4 regions of the Kitasatospora sp. NPDC051705 genome follow, and region 3 is predicted to be linked to each of the others. Evidence: riboswitches for the same ligand, from Rfam matches in the RefSeq annotation. Region 3 holds a riboswitch; each other region holds the start of a gene.
The links. A riboswitch is a leader RNA that binds a small molecule or an ion and turns the genes downstream of it on or off. The one in region 3 is predicted to bind cyclic di-AMP.

Region 1 (5,302 bases), on a different contig from region 3:
TGGAGATGCTGGTCGACCGGGGCGTGGCGGGCATCGTCTTCGTCTCCGGGCTGCACGCCGACTCCACCGCCGACCACGACCGGTACGCCCGGCTGGCCGGCCGCGGGGTGCCCTTCGTCCTGATCAACGGCTACAGCGAGCGGATCGCCGCCCCGTTCATCTCGCCGGACGACCGCGCCGCGATGTGGATGGCCGTCCAGCACCTGGCCGAACTCGGCCACGAGCGGATCGGGTTGGCCGTGGGGCAGCGCCGGTACGTGCCGGTGCTGCGCAAGATCGAGGGCTTCACGGCGGCGATGCGCGAGGTGCTCGGGCGCAGCGCGGAGGAGGCCGAGGACCTCGTCCACCACACCCTGTTCAGCGTCGAGGGCGGGCACGCGGCCGCCGGGGCGCTGCTCGACAAGGGCTGCACGGCGATCGTGTGCGGCAGCGACATGATGGCCCTCGGGGCGATCCGGGCGGTGCGCCAGCGCGGGCTGTCGGTGCCGCAGGACGTGTCGGTGGTCGGCTTCGACGACTCGCCGCTGATCGCCTTCACCGAGCCGCCGTTGACGACGATCCGCCAGCCGGTCGAGGCGATGGCCACGGCGGCGGTGGACGCGCTGCTGGAGGAGGTCGGCGGCAACGCGGCCCAGCGGGGGGAGTTCATGTTCCAGCCGGAGCTGGTCATGCGGGGCTCGACGGGGGCCTGCGCGCGCTGAGCGACGGGCCGTGGACGGCCGACGGGCCCCGGGGAGCGACCGCTCCCCGGGGCCCGTTTCGCATGGGTGCCGTGTGCCGTGTGCCGTGTGCGGGGGTGGCGCGGACGGCGGCGGGTGGGGCGGGTCAGCCCTGCTGGTCGGTGGGGCGGCTGCGGGTGAGCCGCCGGTCGCCGGCGGGGTCGCCGGTCCGGGTCCCGGTGCGGCGGCCGCGGGCCAGGTAGTCCCGCAGGACCAGTTCGACGGCGTCCTGCGGGTTCTTGGTGCCGGAGAGCAGCATCGCGTCGATCGCGAGGTTGGCGTCGAGTGTGACGGTGACCTGGGCCATGGTGGCTCCTCCTCGGGTGCAGAGCAGCAGCATGCCCGGTGTGGCCGGCTTTGACCATGACCTTCGGCCGGCGGAGGGCGGGTACGCCGGAACCCCCGGGGGAGAGCGATCGGGCTCTCCCCCGGGGGTTCCGTGTGGCGGGCGACGGGGGCGGGTGACAGATGACGGGTTTCAGATGATGAAATCTGTCGGCTGAAATCTGAAATCTGAAATCTGTCAGCTGTTCGCCGTCAGCTGTTCGCCGTCAGCTGTTCGCCGTCAGCCGTCGGCTGTGCCGTGCCGCCCGTGGCCCGCCGGTGTGCCTCAGACCCGGCCGGCGAAGTCCGGGGCCCAGTTGGCGACGGTCTGCTCGCGCACGCCCGAGCTCGGGTTGGCGGCCTCGACGTACTTGCCGCCGCCGACGTAGATCGCGACGTGGTAGACGCCGGAGTCCTGGCCGTTGTTGGACCAGAACAGCAGGTCGCCCGGCTGCAGGTTGTCCAGCGAGACGTGGGTGCTGGCGGCGGCCTGGTCCGCGGCCACGCGCGGGATGGAGACGCCCGCGGCGCGCAGCGCGGCCTGGGTCAGGCCGGAGCAGTCCCAGCCGCCGTTGCCGGTGCCGCCGTAGACGTAGGCCTGGCCGACCTTCGACTCGGCGAAGGAGACCGCGGCGGCCATGCTGCCGGTGGCGGCCTGGGCCGGGGCCTGGGCGGCCGGGGCCTGGGTCTGCGCGGCCGGCTTGGCGTTCACGGCACCGCCGTCGGTGGTCTGGCCGGACTTCTTCGAACGGTCGAACCAGCTGAAGTCGGAGCCGGACTTGGTCGCGGTGGCCGCCTGCCGGCCGTGGCCGGCGTCCTTGAAGGACAGGTGCTGGCCCGGGTAGATGGTGTTCGGGCCGTCGGTCAGGGTGCCGCGGTTGAGCTCGTAGAGCCGCTGCCAGCCGCCGTCGATGTTGTGCTTGTCGGCGATGGAGGACAGCCAGTCGCCGGCCACGACGGTGTAGTCGTCGCTCTCGGCCTGGGCGCCGCCCTGGGTCTGCTCCTGGTGCTTCTGGGTCCAGGTGCTCTTGGCGGAGTCGCCGGAGGTCTGCTCCTGGGCCGGCGCGGCCGGCTTGGTGGCCGGGGCGGGGGTCTGCGCGGGCTTGGCGGCCGGGGCGGGCTTGGCGGCCGTAGCACCGGCGGTGGAGCCCGCGGAGGTGTCGACGGCGGCCGGGGCGCCGCCCTTGGTCAGGCCGGCCTGGACCGAGCAGACCGGCCAGGCGCCGGGGCCCTGCGAGGCGAGGACCTTCTCGGCGACGGCGATCTGCTGGTCCTTGGTGGCCAGGTTGGCCTGCGGGGCGTACGCGGTGCCGCCGAAGGCGGCCCAGGTGCTGGAGGTGAACTGCAGGCCGCCGTAGAAGCCGTTGCCGGTGTTGATGCTCCAGTTGCCGCTGCTCTCGCACTGGGCGACCTTGTCCCAGGTCGCGACGGAGGCGGCGGAGGCGGTGCCGGTGGTGAGGCAGGGGATCGTGAGGCCGACGCCCGCGACGCCGATGGCGGCGATGACGCGGCGGGTGCGGCTGGACAGACGGGTGCCGTTGGTGGGCAGCATGAAGACGTGGTCCTCTCCCACGCCTGCGAGGTGAGCTGTCGGATTCGGGCTGGAGTTGCCCGGCCGCGCTGTGGACGCGGCTTCACCCCTAGCCCTGAACCGTTCCTGGGAACAGTCCGGGGCGACTTACCTGTGGGTCCCCCGCTCCTGCCGTGGTGCGTTTTCGCGCTGCCAGGGCATCCGACGGCAGGACTCGGCGTTGCGGATGAACTGGGTCCGTGTGGTCACGAACGGGGAGCACGTTAAGCAGACTTAAGTTCAAACCGCAAACACTGTGATGCGCATCACGGTTTGGCGAGAATGATCGTTTCCGCTGTCCGTCATGATCCGAAATGATCGTTTTCCCGCAACGGCGCCACGGGTGCGCACAACTGGCCGTTCCTCAGGAAACGGCTGACGACGCGTCGGGGTGCGATCGGGCGCGTCCGCGATGCGGGAGGCGCGGCCGATTCCCGGCCGCCGGCCCGCGCCCCGGGCAGAACCGATCAAACATCAACAGAACGGACATCACGCCTATTCACGCCTTAACTCCCGTACGGGGCAAGCCGGAAGGGCCCGGAACGAAGCCGTTCCGGGCCCTTCGGTGCGCGTGGTGTCCCGCTACTACTCCTCGGGCCCCCCGGCGGCGGCGTGGGCGCCGTGGGTGCCCTCAGCGGCCTCCGCGGCGGCCTCCGCCTCGGCCTGGGCCAGCTCCTCCGGGGAGGGCGCCGGCAGCGCGGCCAGGTAGGTCGAGGCGATCAGCTGGCCGACCGTCGGGTAGGCGCCCAGCGGAGCGGCGGACGGGCAGCCCGTCTCCTCGGCGGCCGTCGCGAGCAGCTCGGAGTCGGCCTCCGGGCCGATCACCAGCGGGGCCAGCGCGGGGCGCAGGGAGCCGGTCTCCTTGAGGTGGTTGACGGCCGCGGCCACCGAGCCGGGCACGTCGAGCGCGGCGGGGATGACCGGGACGGCCAGCCGGGCCGCCAGCAGTACGCCGGTGATGCCGGCCGCCGCGGCGGCCTCCTCGCCGCCGACGGTGGTCAGGACCACGCCGTCCGCGGCGGTCGCGATGGCGAACAGCCTGGCCCGGTCGGCGCGGGCCAGCCCGGCCTCGGACAGGCGCACGTGGACGGCCTCGGCGAGCAGCGGGTGCGGGCCGAGCACGTCGGTGACGGACGCGCCGTACTCCGCTGCGAGGGCGTGGAGTTCGGTCAGGAAGCCGTGCGGGCCGGGGACCAGCGGGACCACGACGGGCACCGGCAGGCCGGCCTCGGCGGCCATGGCCAGGAGCTCGGCGACGGTGCGGTCCTCGCTGTCGTCGGCCTCGGTGTTCCCACCGGGGAGGTAGCCGACCGCGGTGCGGACGCCGGCCTGCTCGCTGCGGACGATCGACAGCAGTTCCTCGACGACCGAGCGGGACTCGGGCCCTGCGGTCGCGGGCACGGCCAGCACCAGGGCCGGGGCGCCGGTCGGAATCTCGGGGCGCTCGGGACGGCGGTGGCGCCCCCGCGCACGGGAGCCTGGAGTGCGGACGGGCAGTGGCGCGCCCGGGATGGCTGCGGTGCTCATGCCGGAGATCGTAGGACATCGGCCGGTCGGGCCTGCAGTCGGCTGCCGTTCGGGTTCCGCGCGGCCGCGGTGCGCGCGCGGTGCGCGACGTGTGCCGATCCGGGCGGATCCACAGCAATGCGGACATATCTCACCCAACCCCCGGAAGGGCTCCGGTGGTTGCCGTGACGTCCCGGACGGGGCTGCGCGTTGCACGTGCGGTGCGTGAGATGTCTCACAGCGCGGAGGTGCTGTCCGATGCGTCTGACGGAGGGTCACAGGAGTGCGACTCCCGGCATTCGAAGATCAACATTCAGCGGGGGTCCGCTCACGGCCGGTTATCGGGACTTCGTCGATTCAGTCGGCTATGTCCGTTTACGTACCGTCAGGAAAAGGGTCCGTGAAGAGTTCGGGGCCGCCGGTGAAAAGCATCGTGCACCTGCAACGTCCCGTGCTGATGCACGTGCACTGCAGCTATCATCGCGTCAAGTGAGGCGTTGTTCCGGGCCGGTACGGGGCCGGTCCGTTCGTTCGGCGGGTGCCGGGGGCGCCGCGCTGGACGACCACTCCGGAGCTCTTCGGGAGATTTCTATGCACGACTCGCAGGACACGCACGGCTCGTACGACACCTACAACGGGATGGCGGCCGCCGACCTCAAGGGGGTGGTCTGGCAGAAGAGCCTGCACAGCAACTCCCAGGGGAACTGCGTCGAGTTCGCGGCCCTGCCGGGGGGCGATGTGGCGATGCGCAACTCGCGTTTCCCGGAAGGTCCGGCGCTCATCTACACCCGTGCCGAGATCGCCGCCCTGCTGCTGGGGGCCAAGGACGGGGAGTTCGACCACCTGGCGGTCTGACCGGCCGCCGCATCGCCATCGGGGGGCCGTCGTGGGTGCTGACACCACGACGGCCTTTGTCTTTTCCGGTGCGCTTTCCGGTAATGGCGCGGGGGTGCCCGCCCGGATTCCGCCGCGAGCGGTGTTCCACCGGAATTCCGTCGTGCCGCCGGCGCCGGAACACGCGGCCCGAACTGCACGGGAATGTGTCGCACGGCCTCTTCGGCGGATCGCCGCGGCCGATCGGCCCGCGGGGCGTGCCGGGGCCGGTAAGGAGGTCGCGCCCGGTTCGTCGCACCGGTCCGCGCGGCCCGGGGTGCCGTCCTCCCGGTGCCGTCGGCGGCCGGCC
Region 2 (5,302 bases), on a different contig from region 3:
TGGGCGGAGATCTCGGCGCGCTGGGAGATGAACTGCCGCGTCGGGTAGGCGAGGATCGCCACCAGCGAGCAGAGCACCAGGACGAGGACGGTCGCCCGGCTCGTGAACCGAGGCCGGGCCGCCAAGCCCGGGATCCTCCAGCCTGCCATCTCCCGTATCCCCTCCTGGTCGCGACGGTGCCCCGCCGTCCACCCTACGGGGTGAACGGCGGGGCACCGGTCAGGCTTGCGCGACCTCGCGGTCTCAGCCCTCGTGCTTGAACCGCGGGAAGGCGCCGCGGCCGGCGTACTCGGCGGCGTCGTCGAGGATCTCCTCGATGCGCAGCAGCTGGTTGTACTTGGCGACGCGCTCGGAGCGGGCCGGGGCACCGGTCTTGATCTGGCCGCAGTTGGTGGCGACGGCCAGGTCGGCGATGGTGACGTCCTCGGTCTCGCCGGAGCGGTGCGACATCATGCAGCGGTAGCCGTTGCGCTGGGCCAGCTCGACGGCGTCCAGGGTCTCGGTCAGCGAACCGATCTGGTTCACCTTCACCAGCAGCGCGTTGGCGGTGCCGGTCTCGATGCCCTTGGCCAGGCGGGCCGGGTTGGTGACGAACAGGTCGTCGCCGACCAGCTGGACCTTGTCGCCCAGCTTGACGGTCATGGCCTTCCAGCCGTCCCAGTCCGACTCGTCCAGCGGGTCCTCGATGGAGACCAGCGGGTAGGCGGCGACCAGCTCGGCGTAGTACTCGATGAGCTCGGCGGCGGAGAGGGCCTTGCCCTCGAACTGGTAGGCGCCGTCCTTGTAGAACTCGGAGGCGGCGACGTCCAGGGCCAGCGCGACGTCCCGGCCGGGCACGTAGCCGGCCTTCTGGATGGCCTCGGTGATGAGGTCCAGGGCCTCGCGGTTGCTGTCCAGGTTCGGCGCGAAGCCGCCCTCGTCGCCGAGGCCGGTGGACAGGCCGCGCTCCTTCAGCACGCCCTTGAGGGTGTGGTAGACCTCGACGCCCCAGCGGACGGCCTCGGAGAAGGACTCCGCGCCGATCGGGGCGATCATGAACTCCTGGATGTCGACGTTGGAGTCCGCGTGCGAGCCGCCGTTGAGGATGTTCATCATCGGCACGGGCAGCACGTGGGCGTTCGGGCCGCCCAGGTAGCGGAACAGCGGCAGGTCGCTGGCCTCGGAGGCGGCGTGCGCCACGGCCAGCGAGACGCCGAGGATCGCGTTGGCGCCGAGCGAGGACTTGTCCGGGGTGGCGTCCAGGTCGAGCATGGCCTGGTCGATCAGGCGCTGCTCGGTGGCGTCGTAGCCGACCAGCTCCGGGCCGATCTGCTCGATGACGGCCAGGACGGCCTTCTCCACGCCCTTGCCGAAGTAGCGGTTCTTGTCGCCGTCGCGAAGCTCCAGGGCCTCGAAGGCTCCGGTGGAGGCACCCGACGGGACAGCGGCACGGCCGGTGCTGCCGTCGTCGAGGCCCACCTCGACCTCGACCGTGGGGTTGCCACGCGAGTCGAGGATCTCACGGGCTACGACGACATCGATGGACGGCACGAGGCATCTCCTTGCGGAAGCAGGGTCCGGCTGACGTTGGTGCTGCCGGCGGGACGATTGCGGAGTCGTTACGACCAGAGCCTAACCGCCCGGGCCCCCGGGGCCACGCTGGCCTCGGTCCCGTCTCAGCGTGTGGCCGCACTACCCACCGGTAGTTCACCCGCCCGCCCGGGCGAACCGGCCCGAATCCGGGCGGAGGGGGACGGATCCCCGCCCCCCTCCGCCCGGCGGGCGGGAGCGGCTCAGCCGAGGTGCAGGACCTGGCCGGGCATGATCAGGTTCGGGTCGCCGCCGACGGTGCCGCGGTTGCCGTCGTAGACCGACTGCCAGCCACCGGTGACGCCCTGGGCGGCGGCGATGGTCGACAGCGTGTCGCCGGACCGGACGGTGTAGTCGTGGCCGCCCTGCGCGGCGGCCGGGGCGGTGCGCACGGCCGGAGCGGGCTGGGCGGCCTGCGGCGCGTAGTGCTGCGGGGCGGCGGCCTGCGGCGCGAACTGCTGGTAGACGCTCTGGTGGCTGGTCCAGTACCAGGTGCCGTTGTTCTGGTACCAGAACACCTTCGCGTCGGCGTCCCAGCCGGCCTTGCCGGAGAAGCCCGGGGCCTGCGGCTGCGCCTGCTGCGGCGCGGGCTGCTGGGCGGCCGGCTTCGGGGCGGCCGGCTGGGCGGGCTTGGCGGCGGGCTGCGCCGGCTTGGCCGCGGGCTGGGCCGGCTTGGCGGCCGGCTTCGCGGCGGCGGGCTTGTCGTCCGAGGAGGTGTCGACGCTCGCCGGCGCGCCGCCCTTGCTCAGGCCGGCCTTCTGCGAGCAGACCGGCCAGGCGCCCGGCCCCTGCGAGGCGAGGACCTTCTCGGCGACGGCGATCTGCTGGCCCTTGCTGGCCTGGTTGGCCTGCGGCGCGTACGCGGTGCCGCCGTACGCCTTCCAGGTGCCGGAGGTGAACTGCAGGCCCCCGTAGAAGCCGTTGCCGGTGTTGATGCTCCAGTTGCCACCGCTCTCGCACTGCGCGACGGAGTCCCAGGCGGAGGCCGGGGCGGCGGAGGCGCCGGTGGCGGTGAGGATCGGCATCGCGAGTCCGACGCCGGCCACACCGGCGACGGCGATGGCCTTCTCGGCCTGGGTACGACGACGGTGGCGGCCAGTTCCAACGAACAGCATGAAGGTCCCTCTCCGCACGCCTGCGAGGTGAGCTGTCGGGTTCGGACCGGGAGGTGGCCCGGCCGCCGTCAGCGGAAACGATTCCGCTCGGGCGGCTTCACCCCAAGCCGTGGGGAAACGGCAACAAACCTGGTTCCCCCGCCCCTGCCCAGGGTTCTGGTCGGTTTCCCGTGACGCGGCGGGCAGGATTCGGCGTCCCGCGCACGAGGTCCGCAGCTGCGAACTCCAGGGAGAGTAGACAGATCCTCAGACCAATCACAAGCTCATATCACCGATATCACACAGAAATCACGGCCCGCGCTCGATCGCCCACCAACCGTGCGGCTATGTCCGGATTGATGGAGGTTCAGCCACCCCTCCAACGGCCGCCGGCGACACCCAGTCAGCGTGTCGGAGGGTCGGAAGGTTCCCGGAGGACGGCCGGCGGCGCGTGCGGGGAACGGCTCTCCGGGCTGAATTCCACCGGGAGTTCCCGCAGTCCCCGCATGATCAGGCCACCGCGCCAGCGCAGATTCTCCGGGCTTTCCGCCAACTGCAGATCCGGCAGCCGGGAAAGCAGCGTGGCCAGCGCGCTCCGGCCCTCCAGCCGGGCCAGCGGGGCCCCGATGCAGTAGTGGATCCCGTGGCCGAAACCCAGGTGCGGGTTGTCCGTTCGCGCCAGGTCCAGGGTGTTCTCGTCCGAGAACCTGGCCGGATCCCGGTCCGCCGCGGCCAGCACCACCAGCACCGGGTCCCCCACCGGGATGTCCACCCCGCCGATCGACACCGGCCGGGTCGCGAACCGCCACGTCGCCAGCTCCACCGGCCCGTCGTAGCGCAGCAGTTCCTCGATCCCGGTCTCCAGCAGCGCGCTCTCGCCGCGCGCCACCGACTCCTGCAGCAGCCTGCGCTGCTCCGGGTTGCGCAGCAGCGCGTACGTCCCGTTGCCGATCAGGTTGACGGTCGTCTCGAAGCCCGCGAACAGCAGGATGAAGGCCATCGCGGCGGCCTCGTTCTCGGTCAGGTGCTCCCCGTGGTCGCTCGCCCGGATCAGGCCCGAGATCAGGTCGTCCCCCAGGTCCGCCCGCTTGCGGTGGATCAGCTCCAGCAGGTACGCCCGCATCCGCTTCACCGCCCGGCCCACGCCGCCGCGCTGGCCGCCGCCGTGCCGGATCATCATCCCCGCCCAGTCGCGGAAGTCGTCCTGGTCCTCGGCCGGCACGCCCAGCATGTCGCAGATCGCGTAGATGGGGAGCGGGAACGCGAACTCGTGGATCAGGTCCGCCGACCCGCGCTGCGCGAAGCCGTCGATCAGGCGGTCCGTGAGCTGCTGCACCCGCGGCTCGAACTCCGCGACCCGGCGCGGCGTGAACGCCTTCGACACCAGGCGGCGCAGCCGGGTGTGGTCCGGCGGGTCGATGTTCAGCAGGTGCGTCATCAAGTCCGCCTGGCGCTCCCCCGGGATGCCGACCCGGCCGGTGCGGTGGGCCTGCTCGCTGTGGTGCGCCGGGTTCTTCGACAGCCGGCCGTCCGCGAGCGCCTGCCGCGCGTCCGCGTACCGGGTCACCAGCCAGGCCTCCACCCCGCTGGGCAGCGTCGTGCGGTGCACCGGGGCGTGCTCGCGCAGCCAGGCGTAGGCGGGGTACGGATCTGCGGCGAACTCCCAGGTGAAGAGCTGCGGGGCGGTGGGGGCGGGCTGCGCTGACATGGACCGACCGTATCCGGTGCACCGGGGCCCGCCGCCCCGCGGACGCGGGTTCCGGGACGGACCCTTGGACAGGTCTTAACCGTAGGGCGGGCGTGAGCCTGGTCACCTGAGGGGTAATCCCTGTTGCGGAGGGTCAGGTCGTGCCTACGATCCTCCGCAGAAATCGTGGGCGCCGGTGCGGTGTCGCCCACAGGGAGGAGCAGACCATGCGGGTGAGCGGGGCAGTCGTCGTCATCGCGGTACTCGACGGCGGGTCGGGAGCCGACCTCGCCCGCCGGTTCACCGCGGCCGGCGCCGCCGGTGTGCTGATCGCCGACCAGCACGTCGGCGTGGCCGAGGACCTCGCCACCGAGCTCGACCGGCCGGGCTGCCCGGTCGTCGGCGTCGGCGGGGACATCCGCCGCCCCAGCGACGTCGCCGCCCTCGTCGACACCGCCGAGAAGCACCTGGGCCCGATCGACCTGTTCTGCGTGGCCGGCCCCGGCGGCGAGCGGATCGTCTCCCTCGCCGACCTGCCCGACCACCTCGACCTGGAACGCCTCGCCGAGCTGCTCGCGCTCGTCGGCGAGGCCATCGGCGAGGTCGTCCCGCCGCAGCGGCGGCCGGTCGGGAGCACCGCCGCCGCGGCCTGAGCCGGCCCCTCCGCCCGCCGGCCGGCCGGCTACTCGCCGGCCGGTTCGAGGCCCTCGGCCGCGCGCACCGCGTCCCGGTACCCGCGCGCGGCCGACCGCAGCGCCGCGTCCACGTCCACCCCGGCGTCGTGCGCCCGCTGCACGACCGCCAGCAGCAGCCGGCCCGCCGACTCCGCCGTCAGCCCCCCGGGCAGCTCGTACGGCTCGTCCGGCACGCCCGCGAAACCGGCCTTGCGCACCCGCGACACCAGCTTCGCCGCGTACGCCAGCGACGGCAGCCCGGCCGGCACGCCGTCCAG
Region 3 (5,302 bases):
GGGGTGCGCCGACGGGTGGTCGGGCTGGCCTCGGACGCGCTCGGCGGTCTGCCGCCAGGTGAGCTGCCGCAGAGCCTGCGTCAGTACGTGAAGTTCACCCCGGCCCGCCGGGCCAAGTACGCGGCGACCGCGCTGGCCGCGGCGCTGGAGTCGGAGCCGGCCTTCCGGGTGCGGATAGCGGAGCGGCTGCGGCTGGGCCAGCCGGACCTGGTGAAGGCGTTGGAGTCGGGCAGCGTCCCGAGCGCCGCCGATCCGATGGACGTCGCGGCCGCCGCCTACCTGGTGCGCTCGGCGGGCTGGAGCCGGCTGGTCGCCGAGGCCGGCGACGAGGCGGAGCGGGTCGGGGCCGAGGGCGCGGCCGCCGAGGCCGCCCGGCTGGTGGAGAAGCTGCAGGCCGAACTGGCGGAGCTGCGCTCCGCCGCCCGGGCGGACCTGGACCGCCAGCGCGCGGAGTCCGAGGACGTCCGCCGGGAGGCGGAGTCGCTGCGCAAGAAGGTGCGCTCCCTGGAGAGCGACACCCGCCGCGCGCAGGCCGAGACCCGCCGGCTGGCCGGCGAGCTGGAGGCGGTGAAGGCGCAGGCGGCCGCCGAGCGCGGCGCCGCCGAGACCGAGGCGCGCCGCCTGCGGCACCGGGTCGGCGAGTTGGAGACCTCGGCCGAGCAGGCGCGCCGGTCGGCCCGGGAGGGGCGCAGCGTCGAGGACATGCGGCTGCGGCTGCTGCTGGACACCGTGCTGCAGTCGGCGCAGGGGCTGCAGCGGGAGCTGGCGCTGCCGGTCTCGCAGATCCGGCCAGCGGACCTGGTGGAGGCCGTGGTGCCCGGGTCGGCCTCGCCGCACGACGTGGCCCGGCGCGGCCTGGCCGAGGACGACCCGGCGCTGCTGGACCAGCTGCTGGCGATCCCGCAGGTGCACCTGGTGGTGGACGGCTACAACGTGACGAAGACCGGCTATCCGACGCTGCCGCTCGAGCAGCAGCGGCTGCGGCTGCTGGGCGGTCTGGCGATGCTCGCCCAGCGCACCCAGGCGGAGGTCACCTGCGTGTTCGACGGGCAGGACCTGGACGTCCCGGTGATCATGGCGCCACCGCGCGGGGTGCGGGTGCGGTTCAGCCGGACCGGCGAGACGGCGGACGAGCTGATCCGGCGTCTGGTGCGGGCCGAGCCGCAGGGCCGTCCGGTGGTGGTGGTGTCCACCGACCGCGAGGTGGCCGAGGGCGTGCGGAAGGCGGGCGCACGCCCGGTGGCGTCGGTGCTGCTGCTGAACCGCCTGGCGCGGCCCTGAACCCCGCCCGGGCGGGATGACGGCTGGTCAGCGACCGGTTCGGGGTGGTGTGGGGATCTCGTGAAGTCAGCGGGAGGGTGGAGTTCACGCCATCGGGGGAGTGGAAAATCCCTTGGATCTTCACTAGGGTCTGGCGTCAAACCTATTTTCCGGATTCTCACCTGATCGGGTGAGGCCGATGGAAGAAGGAGCCGGTCCTTGGCCTCCCACCGCCGTCCCAAGCAGCCGAGCCGCGCGCGGGTCTCCGTGCTCACCGCTGCTGCTGCGACCGCGGTCGCCCTCTCCGCCCAGGTGGCCGCGCACGCCGCGCCCCAGCCGAACAAGACGGACGTCAAGGCGCAGATCGACCAGCTCCAGCAGGAGCAGGAGCAGGCGGCCGAGAAGTACAACGGCGCCAAGGAGCGGTCCGACCAGCTCCGCAAGCAGGCCGACCAGCTGCAGGACCAGGTGGCCCGCAGCCAGGAGCAGATGACCCAGCTGCAGACGGGCCTGGCCGAGGTGGCGGGCGAGCAGTACCGCACCGGCGGCATCGACCCGTCCGTCCAGCTGATGCTCTCCTCCGACCCGTCCGGGTACCTGGACAAGGCCTCCAGCGTCCAGCAGGCCAGCACCAGCCAGGCCGAGGCGCTCAAGGGGCTGCTGGACCAGCAGCGCCGGCTGGACCAGGAGAAGGCCGAGGCCGCCGCCGTGCTGGCCTCGCTGGACTCCACGACCAAGGACCTGAACCAGGCCAAGTCGGACGTCAACCAGAAGCTCAAGGCCGCCCAGGACCTGCTGAACTCGCTCAGCGCCTCCGAGCGGGCCGCGCTGCGCGCCCAGCAGGCGCAGGACGACCGGGCCTCGCGCGGCGCGGACCGGGTCGACCTCAGCAGCCTGCCGCCCGCGAGCGGGTACGCGGCCGTGGCCGTCGCCAAGGCGATGAGCAAGCAGGGTTCGCCGTACGTCTGGGGCGCCACCGGCTCGACCACCTTCGACTGCTCGGGCCTGATGGTCTGGTCGTACGCCCAGGCCGGCGTCTCGCTGCCGCGCACCTCGCAGGAGCAGGGCAACGTCGGCACCCGGGTGCCCTCGCTGGACCAGGCCCAGCCGGGCGACCTGGTGATCTACGGCAGCGACCGGCACCACGTCGGGATGTACATCGGCAACGGCATGGTGGTGCACGCCCCGCACACCGGTGACGTGGTGAAGGTGATGAAGGCCGACGCGATGCCGATCAACACCATCCGCCGGGTCTGACGGCGGGACAGCCGCCGCGGGGCCGTCGCCGGCCCTGTGATCCCCGCCACTCCCGACCGGGGGTGGCGTTCGGATTTCTGCGCGCCCCGGGTTCCTGAACGGCCTTGCGGTGAAAGCCGATCAGCTTTGCGTGCGGTGGTGATCACCATCGGTCATATTCACAAATGAACTTGGGTCTTCTTCCATCTTTTTTCTGACAAGGATTTGAACGGATCACGGTTCAGTTACTAGGGTCGTGCCTCGAACCACCGCACTGTCGATCGCCCAGCCAGGGTGGCGGCGGTGGTTTCCGTCGAGTTCGCGAAGCAGCGGGGCAGGCCGAAGGGCCGCCCGGCGGGGAGCCCAGTGGTCGGGGGCGCTGTGGAGCGGAGCCGGGGAACCACGTTCCTCCGGGGTGAATCGGCGTCAGGTCGGCCGGTGGAACGGCCGTGAGGCGCCGTAGGGCCCGCTTCCGGCCCGAACCCGTCAGCTCACCCGGTAGGCGGACGTAGGAAGAAGGAGCCCGCCTTCGTGGCGTCCCATCGTCGTCCCAAGCCCGCCGGCCGCGCCCGGGTGTCGATCCTGACCGGTGTCGCCGCCGCGGCGGTCGCGCTGTCCGCGCAGTCCGGCGCCCACGCCGACCCGCAGCCGACCAAGGACCAGGTCAAGGAGCAGGTCGACCAGCTCAACGAGCAGGCCGAGGTCGCCACCGAGAAGCTCAACGCCGCCCAGGAGAAGCAGCAGGAGCTGCAGAAGCAGGTCACCGGCCTGCAGGACCAGGTGGCGCGGCAGCAGGCGCAGGTGACCGACCTGCAGGGCGGCCTGGCCGAGATCGCCGGCGAGCAGTACCGCAACGGCGGCATATCCCAGACCGTCCAGCTGATGTTCTCCGCGAGCCCGGACAACTTCCTCAACCAGGCCGGCACGCTGAACCAGGCCGGTGACACCCAGAAGGGGCAGCTGAAGCAGCTCCAGGACGAGCAGCGCAAGCTCGACCAGGTGCGCACCGAGGCCCAGGGCAAGCTCGCCGAGATGGAGACCACCACTCAGCAGCTGAAGGCCGCCAAGGACGAGGTCCAGGGCAAGCTCAAGGCCGCGCAGGACCTCCTCAACACGCTGACCGAGCAGGAGCGCCAGGCGCTCCGCGCGGCCGAGGAGAAGGCCGCCGCCGAGGCCAAGGCCAAGGCCGACGCCGCCGCGAAGGCCGCCCAGCAGCAGGCCGCGCAGCAGGCCGCCGACCGCTCCTCGCGGGACAGCAACCGCACCGACCTGAGCGCCCCGACCACTTCGGCGCCCGCCCCCAAGCCGGTCGCCGCCGGCAGCTCCCGCGGTGCCGCGGCGCTGTCCATCGCCGCCACCAAGGTCGGCTCGCCGTACGTCTACGGCGCCACCGGCCCCAGCTCGTTCGACTGCTCGGGCCTGATGGTCTGGGCGTTCAACCAGGCCGGCGTGTCGCTCCCGCGGACCTCGCAGGAGCAGGCCGGTGCCGGCACCCGGATCGGCAGCGACCTCTCCCAGGCGCAGCCCGGCGACCTGCTCATCTTCTACAGCGACGCCCACCACGTGGGGATCTACGCCGGCAACGGCCAGGTGCTGCACGCGCCCAAGCCGGGTGCGTCGGTGCGCTACGAGGCGGTCTCCAACATGCCGCTGGCCTCCATCGTGCGGGTCTGATCCCCGCTCCGGAGCACCCGGGCCCGGCCCTCCGTCACGGAGGGCCGGGCCTGCGGCTTTTCCACCGGGCACGGACGGATGTCCGATTGGTGGTCGAATATTCGGGTCCGGAGGGGTTTGGACTCGCTTGCCCGGACTCGCTAACGTCTGCCACCGGACTCCCGCTTCCAGACCGCCCACCGGGTGCGGCGGCGGGGCCGTGCCGCAGGACTGGAGCCGCCGCCGCCATGCCCGTGCACCGCCGTTCCCAACTGCTCGCCCGTGCGCTGGTGCTGACCGCGGCCGCCACCACCGCCCTGGGCGTCACGACCGGCGGCAGTGCCCAGGCCGCCCCCGGGGCGCCCGAGCCGCCCAGCCGCAAGGACGTCAAGGCGCAGGTCGAACAGCTCTACGACGAGGCCGAGCAGGCGTCCGAGCGGTACAACGCCGCGCTGGAGGCCCAGCAGCGCCTCCAGGGCGAGACGACCGCCCTCCAGGGCGAGATCGCCGTCGGCCAGGAACAGCTCAACCAGCTGCGCGGCGACCTGGCGAGCGTGGCCGGCGCCGAGTACCGCGGCGGCGGCCTGGCACAGACCGTCCAGCTGATGCTCTCCACCGACCCCGAGGGCTACCTGACCCGGGCCCGCACCCTGGACCAGGCCGCCGAGCGGCAGCAGGAGACCCTGCACGAGCTGGTCACCCGCCAGCGCCGGCTCGACCAGCGCCGCACCGAGACCTCCGGCAAGCTCGCCGAACTGGAACAGGCCCGCCGCTCGCTCGCCGAGGGCAAGCAGCAGGTCCAGCAGCGGCTCGCCAAGGCGCAGCGGCTGCTCAACAGCCTGGGCGCCGCCGAGCGCGCCCGGCTGGCCGCCCAGGACGCCAGGGACGCCGAGCAGCGGGCCACCCGTGGCACCGACCGGCTGGACCTCGGCAGCGCCCCGCCCGCCTCCGAGCGCGGGGCGGCCGCACTGGCCGCCGCGGTGCGGATGATCGGCTCGCCCTACGTCTACGGCTCCACCGGGCCGCGCGCCTTCGACTGCTCCGGTCTGATGTACTACAGCTGGCGGCAGGCCGGAGTGACCCTGCCGCGCACCTCGCAGGCCCAGGCGTACGCCGGCCAGCGGGTCAGCCTCTCCGAAGCGCGGCCGGGAGA
Region 4 (5,302 bases), on a different contig from region 3:
CTCCTCCCCGACAGCGAAGGGAACGCCGGTGGTTGCGACCCCCGACACAGCATCGACGACGGGCACCGACCGCGCGAGCGGCGGCGTGCAGTCCGTCGAGCGCGCCTTCCAGCTCCTGGAGGCGCTGGCCGACTCCGGTGGTGTCGCCACGCTCAGCGAGCTCTCCACCAGCTCCGGCCTGCCGATGCCGACCATCCACCGCCTGGTTCGTACCCTCGTCCAGCAGGGCTATGTGCGCCAGGACACCGCGCGCCGCTACACCCTCGGCCCCCGGCTGATCCGCCTCGGCGAGACGGCCGGCCGCCTGCTCGGCAGCTGGGCCCGTCCCTACCTGGCCGAACTCATGGAGGCCACCGGCGAGACCGCCAACCTGGCGGTGCTGGAGGGCGGCGAGGTGGTCTACGTCGGGCAGGTGCAGTCGCGGCGCTCGATGCGGATGTTCACCGAGGTCGGCCGGCGGGTGCAGCCGCACTGCACCGGCGTCGGCAAGGCGTTGCTCGCCCAGCTGCCCGAGGAGGAGGCGCGCGCGGTGCTCGGCCCCAACCCGCTGCCCGCGCACACCGAGTACACCGTCACCGACCCGCAGGAGCTGCTGGAGCAGCTCGCCGAGGCGCGCGAGCGCGGCTACGTGGTCGACGACCAGGAGCAGGAGATCGGCGTGCGCTGCATCGCGCTCGCCGTACCGGGCGCGCCCACGCCCACCGCGCTCTCCGTCTCCGGCCCCGAGGCCCGGATCCGCGCGCTGGAGGAGCAGGCCGGCGCCTCCGCGCTCGTCCCGGTGATGCACCACATCGCGGCCCGGCTGGGGCAGGTCCTGGCTCCCTGAACGGGCTCAGCCCCTCTCCCGGTGCGCCGGAGGCCGGCCTGACCCCGGATGCGCCGCAGGCCGGACGGCCCCCGGTGCGCCGGAGGTCCGACGAGCCGACTTCCGGTGCACCGGTGCGCCCGTCCAGGCGAACGGCTGGCGGGTTGTCCGGGCCCCCGGCGGCCGCCCCGCCACCCTGGGTGCGGGCGCGGCGCGCGACGGCGCGGGCCGCCGGAGCGCAAGGGCACGGGTGAGTCGCGATGGAACGCAGGAGCACGGGGCGTCGGGGATCCGGCGGGGTCGGTGGGGCCGGGCTGGTCGCCGTGGTGGCGGCGGGTTGCGCGGTGGCGGTGCTGGCCGCCGGGCCGTCCTGGGCGCTGCGCCGCCCCGAGCCGCGGCCGGTGGTGGACGTCGGCGCGGCCCTGGTCAAGCCCTCGAACTCCGACCTGGAGGTGGTCCGGATCGACCCGGACCCCGCTCCGCCCGGTGGCAGCACGACGATCCACGCATTCGTCGGGAACGGCGGCCCCGACACCACCGCCTCGCCGTTCACCGTCGTGGTCACCCTGCCGGAGGGGGTCACCCCCGAGGAGCCGTTCTTCCCCGAGGACTGCGAGGTGTTCCAGAACGGCCACCGGGTGCGCTGCGTCTTCCCCGCGGGGCTGAAGTCGGGGCGCAGCGCGACCGCGCTCGTCCCGGTCCGCCTCTCCCCCGACCTCCCGCTCGGCACCCTCCAGGGCGGCTGGGTCGCGGTGCGCGGCGCGGACGACAAGGACGAGACCAACAACCGGAAGCCGTTCGAGATCAGGGTGGTCGAGACGACCAACGACTGAGCCGGTACGCCCGAGCGCCCGGGGCCGAGTGGTCGGCCCCGGGCGCTCGGGCGTCAGCAGCCGGGAACGGGCTGCCGGCGGTGATCACGTGAGCCGTCGGGCCCGAGCGGCTGGACCCGACGGCTCACGCGTCAGCGGTAGACCCGGACGTAGTCCGCGGCCATGCTGAGCGGCGTGGTCCCCTGCGGCGCCGGGTGGTACTGCCCCGCGCACACCGAGAGGTTGAGGATCAGGTACGCCGACCAGTTGGCGCCGACGCCCTTGCCGTCCGAGAAGACCTTGACGCCGTTGACGTACCAGTCGACCGAGTTGGCGCCGTAGTAGGTGCCGATCGTCACCCACTGGTCCTTCGCGACGGCACCGGCGTCGGTGTAGTACTTGGCGTTGCCGGGGTTGACGTGGTTGGTCAGCTCCAGCAGGTTCGGGTTGTCGGGGTGGTACTCGAAGGAGTCGATCTCCCCGTTGCCGTTCTTCCAGGTCCACAGGGCCGGCCAGGCACCGGAACCGGACGGCAGCTTGACCCGGGTCTCGGCGTAGTCGCCGGTCTTGACCTGGAAGCCCTCGCTGGAGCCCTCGGTGGTCAGGAAGCCCGCGTTCCAGGCCTGCTTGCCGTTCTCCAGGGTGGTGCCGCTCGGCGCGGCCGTGAAGGTGGCGACCCCGTTGGCGACGCTGACGTTGTTCTTGTTCAGCAGGTCGAGCTTGTTGTCGTCCGGGTTGTGGTTCCCGTACCTGTAGGCGGTGCTCTTGTCACCGACCCAGCGCGAGCCCCAGGTGATCGAGCTGTTGAACTCGTCGGACCAGGTCAGCGCCTTGCCCGCGACCGGGGAGGCCGGGGTGCCCGCCGAGGGGCTCGCCGTGGCACCGGGGGCGCTGGTGGGGGACGGCGTCGGGGTGGCGGTGGGAGCCGGGGTCGGGGTCGCCGTGCCGGAGACCACCAGCTGCTGCGAGGGCAGGTTGTGCCAGGCGCCGCCGAGGTCCTGCCAGAAGCCGAACTGGCTGTACGTCCCGGCCGGCAGCGCGCGGGCACCGCTGGTGAAGGACAGCCCGCTCGGGCAGATCTGCACGTTGGAGAGGTTGCCGGGGAAGTCCAGGTTGGTGCCGCGCGCGTCGCGCACGCCCACACCCACCGTCTTCGCGGTGACGCAGGCCGAGGAGTGGACGGTCAGCGAGGCGGTGGCGGCCTTGTTGGCGACCATCGTCGCGGGGGCCAGCCGGTCCTGGGTGACGGTCGGGGTGGTGGCGGCGTGGGCGGCGACGGTCGCCGGGAGGCCCAGCAGACCGGCACCGCTGACGGCGACCGCCCCGGTGGCGGCGAGGGCGGCGAAGCGGCCCCGGTGGGCCGGGCGGGCGTGGCGCGGCGTGCGGCGCCGGAGGGCAGGCTGGTGCATGGGGTGTCCTCTGCGACGCCTGCGAGGTGAGCTGTCGGGTTCGGGCTGCAGTTGCCCGGCCGCCGGTGGGAGCGGCTTCACCCCTAGCCGCGACCCGCACGCGGGAGAGCGTGCGGGCCGGGCGCTGACCTTGGTTCCCCCGCTCCCGTCCACTGTGGTCCTCGGTTGCCCGCCGGCGGGTGGACGGGACTCGGCGTCCCGGCGGCGGGGTCCGCGTGGCGGACGGCCGTTGCAGGCTAGGCAGACCGTCCGTGAACGGACAACTCTGCCGGGCGGGTTGTCGCGCAGCTCACAGTGGTGTCGATCAACGACGCTGCGTGGCGGTCGAGTTGATCATCCCCTCGGCCGAGCCGGGCGTCCACCCGGCTCCCGGCCTGCGCCGCCGGCGCCCGGCGACCGGAGGACGGCTCGCCGGTGCCGCCGAGGGACGTCCGGCGGGCGCCCGCCCGGTGCGCCCTCCGGCGCGGCCGACTCCCCCGGCCGCGCCCGGCACAACTGCACCCGCCGGGCTCGCCCGGTCGGATAAATTGGAGGTCCGACATCTTCCGCAGTGCACAAGACCCCACGGACCACCCGTGCGCACCCCACCGGGAACGAGGTACCGCCCCACCATGACCGCGCCCTTGCCCGCCTTCGCCGGCCGCACCTACCTCTTCCGGGCCGACAACGGCGCGGCCTTCCGCAACGCCTACTCGGCCGACGGCACGCGGCTGCGCTGGGAGGGCCTCGGCGAGTCCGCGGGCCAGTGGGAGGACGTGCGGCTGCACGTCGCCGAGGTGGCGCCGGAGATCTACTTCGTCAGCTGGACGGAGCAGAGCGGGATCACCGTCAGCCACGTGATGGACCTCGGCAGGCTGACGGTCCGCGCCTTCTGGACATTCGAGGGCGAGGGCGGCCGGGTGGGCGAGCTGCACACCGGGACCCTGGAGCGGGTGGCCTGACCGATCGGTCCGGGCGGTCCGGCCGGGGGCCGCTGCGGTCCGGAGCCGTTACGGTCAGGGGTCGGTCGGGCCTGGGCCGGGCTCGGGCCTGGGCCGGGCTCGGGCCTGGGCCGGTCGGACCGGGGCTCAGACGGTCTGGTTGGGCACCTTGAGGTGCTGGGACAGCCACTCGAGCGAGGAGGGCAGCAGCGCGCTCCACGTCTCGAAGTTGTGGCCGCCGTTCTCCAGCATGCTGTAGGACACCTTCATCGGGTCCTTCACCGCGTCGACGAAGGCCTCGGTCTCGCGCCGGTAGTCGCCGTCGCCCTTCTTGGTGCCGGCGAGGAGCACGGACACCTTCGGCTGCGGCAGGTTCTTCAGCCGCCACAACAGGTTCGCCTCGTTTCGGCGCTGGCTGCTGCCGCCGAACAGGTCCCCCGTGGTCGGGTCGTCCGCCGCGTCGTAGTAGGCGGAGAGCGCGACGGCCGTCGGGAAGACGTCGGGGTGGCGCATGGCCAGCTTGAGCGCGCAGTAGCCACCGGTGGAGTTGCCCATGAAGGCCCAGGCCTGCGGGTCCGCGGAGACCCGGTAGCTCGCCTGGATCGCCGAGGGGACGTCCTTGGTGAAGTAGGTGTCGGACTGCGCGCCGCCCGGGATGTCCTCGCACTCGGTGTCCTGCGGCAGGGCGGGCGAGGGGCGCACCAGGACCATGACGGTCGGCTGCATCCGGCCCTCCTGGAGCAGCTTGAGCGCCGCGCCGGGGTAGTTGAAGCGCGTGATCAGGTTCTCGGCGATCCCCGGGAACCCGGTGCTCACGATCACCGCCGGGAACTGCTTCTGCGCGTACTCCGGCTGGAAGTACTGCGGCGGCAGGTAGACGTAGCCCTCGGTGGAGAGGCGACTGACCGCGCCGTCGATCCGCACCTTGCGGATCTCCCCCGACTGGGCGGGCTCGCGGCCCATCGCGCCGCCGCCCTTGACGGAGGCGTGGCCGATCGTCTCCACGAGCAGGCGCCCGGAGGCGTCCGCCTTGTTGTGGATGACCACCGGTCCGGTGTCGCCGGTGCCCAGCAGGTCGTCCCAACTGCTGTAGAAAGCGAAGTAGTTGTTGGCCACCAGGCCGAGCGCGGCGAGCACCGCGAGCTGGGTCGCGAGCAGTGCGCCGATCCTCCCCAGGACCGCCTGCCAGGTCGCTCTCGCGAGTCTGGGCCAGAGCCAGACCGTGCCGGCCATCATCACGACGGCGATCAATACGGTCAGCGCCAACACCTTGTGGCTCGTCAGACCCATGTCCTGCTTGCTCCCACGCCTCGAACTCCAGTCCCCTCCGCTGGGGACATCCGAGGAGGTCACCCC

Region 1: linked by a shared signal. The riboswitch ahead of ACIA8Q_RS04800 (transglycosylase family protein) and the one ahead of ACIA8Q_RS18610 (NlpC/P60 family protein) in region 3 are both predicted to bind cyclic di-AMP.
Region 2: linked by a shared signal. The riboswitch ahead of ACIA8Q_RS06645 (transglycosylase family protein) and the one ahead of ACIA8Q_RS18610 (NlpC/P60 family protein) in region 3 are both predicted to bind cyclic di-AMP.
Region 4: linked by a shared signal. The riboswitch ahead of ACIA8Q_RS03880 (hypothetical protein) and the one ahead of ACIA8Q_RS18610 (NlpC/P60 family protein) in region 3 are both predicted to bind cyclic di-AMP.

Annotation. Positions count from the first base shown of each region.
Region 1 covers NZ_JBITCO010000002.1:511,813-517,114, forward strand. The annotation lists gene ACIA8Q_RS04790 (LacI family DNA-binding transcriptional regulator) at 1-701, shown strand, start outside; gene ACIA8Q_RS04795 (hypothetical protein) at 826-1,026, opposite strand; gene ACIA8Q_RS04800 (transglycosylase family protein) at 1,330-2,616, opposite strand; cyclic di-AMP (ydaO/yuaA leader) riboswitch at 2,603-2,804, opposite strand; gene ACIA8Q_RS04805 (hypothetical protein) at 3,199-4,140, opposite strand; gene ACIA8Q_RS04810 (DUF397 domain-containing protein) at 4,711-4,974, shown strand.
Region 2 covers NZ_JBITCO010000004.1:6,652-11,953, forward strand. The annotation lists gene ACIA8Q_RS06635 (septum formation initiator family protein) at 1-125, opposite strand, end outside; gene eno (phosphopyruvate hydratase) at 244-1,530, opposite strand; gene ACIA8Q_RS06645 (transglycosylase family protein) at 1,773-2,684, opposite strand; cyclic di-AMP (ydaO/yuaA leader) riboswitch at 2,686-2,856, opposite strand; gene ACIA8Q_RS06650 (cytochrome P450) at 3,067-4,371, opposite strand; gene ACIA8Q_RS06655 (SDR family NAD(P)-dependent oxidoreductase) at 4,584-5,003, shown strand; gene ACIA8Q_RS06660 (MazG family protein) at 5,033-5,302, opposite strand, start outside.
Region 3 covers NZ_JBITCO010000013.1:91,098-96,399, forward strand. The annotation lists gene ACIA8Q_RS18600 (NYN domain-containing protein) at 1-1,281, shown strand, start outside; gene ACIA8Q_RS18605 (NlpC/P60 family protein) at 1,480-2,517, shown strand; cyclic di-AMP (ydaO/yuaA leader) riboswitch at 2,864-3,017, shown strand; gene ACIA8Q_RS18610 (NlpC/P60 family protein) at 3,028-4,170, shown strand; gene ACIA8Q_RS18615 (NlpC/P60 family protein) at 4,398-5,302, shown strand, end outside.
Region 4 covers NZ_JBITCO010000002.1:281,485-286,786, reverse strand. The annotation lists gene ACIA8Q_RS03890 (IclR family transcriptional regulator) at 29-826, shown strand; gene ACIA8Q_RS03885 (hypothetical protein) at 1,066-1,638, shown strand; gene ACIA8Q_RS03880 (hypothetical protein) at 1,770-3,026, opposite strand; cyclic di-AMP (ydaO/yuaA leader) riboswitch at 3,035-3,193, opposite strand; gene ACIA8Q_RS03875 (MoaF-related domain-containing protein) at 3,638-3,967, shown strand; gene ACIA8Q_RS03870 (alpha/beta hydrolase-fold protein) at 4,094-5,236, opposite strand.